One region of the Brevibacillus sp. AY1 genome, then DNA from elsewhere that is predicted to be linked to it. Evidence: riboswitches for the same ligand, from Rfam matches in the RefSeq annotation. Region 1 holds a riboswitch; the other holds the start of a gene.
What was found. A riboswitch is a leader RNA that binds a small molecule or an ion and turns the genes downstream of it on or off. The one in region 1 is predicted to bind cyclic di-AMP.
Positions count from the first base shown of each region.

Region 2: it holds a riboswitch for cyclic di-AMP, as region 1 does, so the genes downstream of both, JZI27_RS24175 (TrkH family potassium uptake protein) here and JZI27_RS23200 (Na-translocating system protein MpsC family protein) in region 1, are expected to answer to the same signal.

Region 1 covers NZ_JAFLPN010000057.1:7,069-10,193, forward strand. The annotation lists gene JZI27_RS23195 (hypothetical protein) at 360-683, shown strand; gene JZI27_RS23200 (Na-translocating system protein MpsC family protein) at 878-1,261, opposite strand; cyclic di-AMP (ydaO/yuaA leader) riboswitch at 1,403-1,542, opposite strand; cyclic di-AMP (ydaO/yuaA leader) riboswitch at 1,588-1,727, opposite strand; cyclic di-AMP (ydaO/yuaA leader) riboswitch at 1,931-2,071, shown strand; gene JZI27_RS23205 (hypothetical protein) at 2,449-2,826, shown strand; gene JZI27_RS25135 (potassium-transporting ATPase subunit F) at 3,006-3,083, shown strand; gene kdpA (potassium-transporting ATPase subunit KdpA) at 3,110-3,125, shown strand, end outside.
Region 2 covers NZ_JAFLPN010000071.1:249-3,373, reverse strand. The annotation lists gene JZI27_RS24180 (potassium channel family protein) at 1-335, opposite strand, end outside; gene JZI27_RS24175 (TrkH family potassium uptake protein) at 359-1,696, opposite strand; cyclic di-AMP (ydaO/yuaA leader) riboswitch at 1,904-2,045, opposite strand; gene JZI27_RS24170 (CBS domain-containing protein) at 2,555-3,001, opposite strand; gene JZI27_RS24165 (adenine nucleotide alpha hydrolase family protein) at 3,028-3,125, opposite strand, start outside.

The DNA.
Region 1 (3,125 bases):
ATTTAGATGATAATATGGTTTTAGCGAAAAGTGATCAATATTTGTCTCTGAAGTTAAAGTGAGACAGCAAAGAAGCAAAAAAATAACTATGTAGTTATTATTCATAATGAATTTATAAAAGGTGAGCAAAGGGAAATTTTAGCGAGAAATTTTGGATCTTCTTCTGCACTAATGAAATTTCTCTTCTCAATTATTCCTGAATACTTTATTAAACAAAAAGTCATTAACGAAACATACAATGCTATTCAAAAGTTAATTTCAAAGGGATAAAATTATTTTGCTTGAAAAACAAGGAATTCATAATTCCAAATTTAAGATGTAAGTAGAAACAATAATTTACTACAGAAAGGATGATATTTATGGACAATTATACAGGACGAGTACTTCTGGAAGATAATCTGGTTTATTCCTTCTTTGGTGATTATAATATAGTAATTGCTAAGGAACAGATTTACAGTTGGATGGGAAACAACCCATCTGATTCTTTATACTATGTGCTAATTGAAAAAGATTTAGCTCCTAACACACAGCAGGTAATGCATCTAAAAGTATTTACAACTATAGGTTTAACCTTAAAGTATTTATCAGCCATGTTACCAGAATATATTTATGATTTGGCTCTCATAGATAGAATCAAGGAGAATACAAATCAATTAGCATTTAAAGAAAAAAGTAAGGATTAGACCTTACTTTTTTCACTTTATTGAAAGGTGTGAAGTTGGTCGTGTTTTAATTCGCACTCTTATTTTACCCCTAAGGCTGTTTGACCTTCCTTCACTTTTATATAAAAAAATAGTAGCACAAACCACAGCTTTGATCTGTACTACTAATGTTAGTATGTTCTTGTTGAATTTTTCAGTACTAAATTAGTTAAGACTTATAACTTTTCTAATTTTTTCAATAGAGTTTGTTCTAAATCTTTATCCAAAATAAAAACCTCGATTCTTTCTCCAGTTTTGGTACTTATATCAGAGTGGGAGGAAAGAACCTTACATCCAGTATATTCTTCAACAATTTTTTCATGTTCCTCACTATAAAGCTCACGAAGTAATGTTCTCATTTGTTTAACAAGTTTTCTACCAGTTTTATTGCGGATAAGGTGTTTTTCTTCGACTGTAAGAACTCCTTTAAAACGCGTGATTAACATGTCATTAATAATATATGTTTTAGCTTCTTGAGGTCCTTTTCCGATTAAATCACGTTGAAACTTTATAAATGCTGAATTAATATCAGCTTCTAGATTCTTTTTTAAATTAAACATAAAGCCTCCATTGTAGATGTAAGATTTAAATGCTCAATATTAAATCCAAAGTTACCTTTAATAGGGCCTAAATTCATCAAAAAGAAGCTGTTAAAGTGGTCATTTTAAACAAGTATTTTTCTACAAAAAACATGGAAAATGGCCTTTCTCCAACAACGCTTACGGGGTTAGCTGTCGGATTCGGATGATTAGAGTCACCCTACCTTGTGAAAGGATTCACCCCAAGTATAATAGTTAAAGTGGTTCCCCCGCTTCAAATATGAATTCAGCGGTATTTTCTATGAATTAATAAAGTTTTAAATAATAACTAGAAAAATAAATTCACCTACTCTCTCCAACAACGCTTACGGGGTTAGCTGTCGGATTTGGGTGGTTAGAGTCACCCTACCTTGTAAAAGGATTCACCCCAAGTACAATAGTTAAAGTGGTTCCCCCGCTTCAAAATCGAATTAAGCGCTTGAGGTTAAAATCGAATATATCATACTACTAGAAAAAATCGTTGTAAAGGGTATCTGTTTGATCAAAAATTTCTATGCACTATGTATTTAAGAGAAATAATGTTAAATAAACTACTTAAAATGAGAAATATAAAATTTTAATTATTATAAATAGTTCTTAATTACTATTTACAATATTTGAAGTTTAAATTAAGATTTCAAACATAAACCAATTGTATATCGGCTTAATCCTGAGAACTCAGGAACGGAGGAACCAATCTTTTGGGGTTAATTCTACAATTGTAGAAGGGATGAGAAACTCTTTCGCCATCCTACCCGTCAGCTAACTTCGTCGGCTAAAGCGAAGGAGGTCACAAAGACCACCTTATTTCAAGGGGCTATTTTTGTATGGGTTCATGCAAAAAAGCAGCTTGATTGATACGTAGGTCTTTTTTATTATGCCTATAATTGAAAAAGTTTCGTGGAAGACAGAACGCAGAGAGGGCTTTAAGGCTTGCTAGGCGCTAAGTAGACCAATGAATACTTTTTCTCCATTCAAATGTTTTGCTGTTGCAAATCATTCATTCATCAAAATATGTGAATTTATTTTCACTATTGTGATTTGGATGTTTTTTGTACGGTTACATGACGGAGAAAGAGTAATCATTGGTCTTTTTTGTTTTACTTGCATTCAAGGAAATAGCAATCTTTATCGGCGAGCCAGTTCTATCTATTAAGGAGGAAATAAAAATGGAGAAAAAGTTAATTGTATGTAGTGAAAGCTTATACACGCCAATCGTTTCACTGATCGAGCATGAGGATTCAATGGTAGTTAAGTCATTTAACCAATCTTTTTTAACACAAATACAAAACAGAAAAACAAACATTGTAAACTTAGCAGATTTGATTGATCAATTCATGCAATATGAGGAAGTTTATATCATCGCAGATTCTTTAAATGAAGGGTTTGAATTAACCTTATTCTTTTCTGAAATAAGAACCAGAATGATTATTGTTGTCACTCATAACAGCAGATATATTCCAATTTATAAAATACTAGGAGCAAAAATTGTCATGATTACTAAACCTGGTGAGGATTCTTACCGTTGGTTGCACCGTGTTGTTTAAATTTAAGGAGGTGATTTTCAAGAATCAGATTTAGAATAACCACACTACTAATATGTCATTTAAGAAAGGGAGATTTATATGGATTTAATATCTATTGGCTTAATTATTTTATCATTTGGATTGTTTTTTGGATTTGCTAAATTTTGTAACGAAGTAATTGAAGAGAAAGGAGAAGAGTAATGATCATTTTACTAATCCTTTCGATTGGAATTGCTATTTATTTAACTGATGCACTTATTCATCCTGAAAGATATTAAATTTCATTTTACATGGAGGAAAAGAAATGGATTTTTTACAAA
Region 2 (3,125 bases), on a different contig from region 1:
GCATCTAACACCTGCCCGTGTCGTTTACTAAGTGCCTTCGCAATAATTTTTCGAATGCCTAAATTTTTTAATAGCATTACAGTTAATATACTCGATTGAATATCGTCTCCAATCGCTACAATTACACAATCAAAGTTATTTATCCCTAGCGAAGTAAGTGCCTTTTCTTCAGTAGAATCAGCAACCACTGCATGGGTTACGTAACGTTCCGCATCTTCTACGCTTTCTTCATTTATATCAATTCCTAATACTTCTTGCCCAGCTTCATGTAATCTTCGTGCAATGCTAGTTCCAAATCTTCCTAAACCAATAACAGCATATTGTTTTATCGCCATTTTATATCCCTTCCCTTTATTAATTAACCAATCATTATATTTCCTTTTGGATGATGGAAAGCTTCTTTTTTACGTCGTTTCGAAATAGCAAATCCAAGTGTTAATGGACCTAATCTTCCTACGAACATGGTCAAAATAATAAGAATCCGTCCAATTGGAGATAGCTCTGGTGTTAACCCCATTGAAAGTCCGACAGTACCAAATGCTGAAGTTGCTTCAAACAGGTACATAATAAAATCATGACCTTGTTCAGTAATACTCAGGATAAAGGTGACAATGATCACAATCATAATGCCACACATTGCAACAGTCAGTGCCTTTAGTATACTCGCTAAGACAATACGTCGTTTAAATAAAACCACATCTTCTTTTCCTTTCAGTTGGGATAAGGCAGTTGCCATTAGAACAGCAAAAGTAGTTACCTTAATACCTCCAGCAGTCGATCCTGAACCTCCACCGATAAACATTAGGAAAATCGTTAGAAATAATGTTGCATGAGACAAATCTGCAATTGGTAATGTATTAGATCCAGCCGTTCTTGGCGTTACACTATGGAACAAGGCACCAAGAGCTTTTCCTGTTGAAGACAACGGTCCTAATGTTTTATCATTTCCATACTCAAATAGGAAAATTAAAATGGATGCTCCAACTATAAGCATTAGCGTTGTAGTCAATACAACTTTTGTATGCAGTGAAATTGTACGTGTTTCCCGATATTCATAAAGTTCGTGTATGACAACAAAACCTAAGCCACCCAAAATAATTAGAGAGCAAACAGTTAATACTACGAACGGATCATCAACGTAATCAGTAAGACTTCTAAATTCCCCCATCAAATCAAAGCCTGCATTATTAAAATTTGAAATTGAATGGAAGAAACCAAAATAAATCGCTTTACCCATCGGCATATCAAATGAAAATCTAATAGATAAAATAATCCCACCGATACTTTCCGCTATAACAGTAAAAATTAATATTCTTTTTACTAATTTCACGATATCAGCAGTCGAAGTAGCATTAAAAGCTTCTTTTAGTACAATCCTTTCTTTTAAAGAGATTTTTTTACCTAATAAAGTGAATAAAAAGGTTGCGAACGTCATAAATCCTAAACCACCAATTTGGATAAGTGATAAAATCACTAATTCACCAAACATCGAAAATGTATCACCCGTATCTACAACCACTAGACCTGTAACGCATGTAGCAGAAGTAGCGGTGAATAATGCATCTAAGAATGGAAGTCCTTTACCATCCTCTGTTGCTACGGGTAGAGTTAATAAAAAAGCTCCTATTAGGATTAAACTGGCGAAGCCAATTACAAGTACTTTCGATGGATTAAGACCCTCTTTAAAATTTTTCATAACTCTCTCCTTAGAATTGAGTAAAAAGTATATTTATCTATATACATGTCCAATGATTAAACTAAATATGTTTTTCCCTCGATTCTTCTTCTTATTCTAAAATGAAATTATGAACTTGTTTTTTCAATGTAAAAAGACCGATTTAAACAAGCATTTATTTTGTTTTTAACAACAAAAACAATACTCGAATAAGGCGGTCTCTATTATGACCTCCCTCGCTTTAGCCGACGAAGTTAGCTGACGGGTTAGGATGGCGAAAGAGTATATCATCCTTTCTACAATTGCAGAATTAACCCCAAAAAATTGGGTCCTCCGTTCTCAAAAAAATGAGATTAGGCATTATGTTTTTCTCAATACGGAGTTATTTTACTCCTTCATATTACATTTGTAAACTTATAAAAATAAATGATAAATAGTAATCTCTCGTTTTTACATTATAGTAAATATTAACAATAGACATATATTGATAAATTCAAAACAATAATTTGAACTGCACCCCAATTGTTAAATATACAAATCTAACAATTAGAGTGCAGTTCATGTTGGATCAACGCCCTAATTTAATACATAAAGTACTATCAACCAGTGTCTAAAAGCAGAATTAACCATACATTAAGGGCCCAGTTATTCCAGCCAGAATTATTAAATGTGATACTGAAGCAACTATACAGGTTTTATTGATGCTTTATCTTATTTTACTTAAGATGAAATAGAATAAACCAATGAAAAAACAAACATAAACGGCCAAATTAACCAAGTTCAATAATGGAATAACCCTATACCTCTCATTAGACAATCAATCAACATACACCTTTCCCCTCAAAATATTTTCATGTAGACAACTATGATTCATTCATACTAAAGATTAACTTCACAGTAGTTCTTTTTATCTTCATTAGACTTGTCTATTAACTTTTTATACATATATTCAATTAACTCCCTTCTTCTAATAATTCCGATAAATATCTCAGAATCGTCAATAATCGGAATAAAGTTCTGATCAATTGCTAGATTATATATTTTTTCGATATCGGTACGAATACTGATGGGTTTAACATCTCTTTGTAGCGGTACCTCTTTGAGGGGAATATCCTCGGTTTTGCTAAAATCTAATCCAGAAGTATGTTTTAATTTCCAAAGTAAGTCACCTTCATTTAGCGTACCTACATACTCTCCTACTTTTGTTAGAATCGGTATGGCTGAGTAACGGTGAAATTCCATTTTTTCTAATGCTTGCCTCATCGTAAAATAATCATACACGAATGCCACTTCATGTTTCGGTATGATAAAAAAAGCTACGTTCATCTTTCTCATCCCTTTTAATTAACTAACTAATCTATATTATTTTTACCATCGGTAGTAGGTTTTTGATCAGCTACAACAAGAACATCTAAACGGCGGACTAACCGAAGTAATTTTTCTACAATTG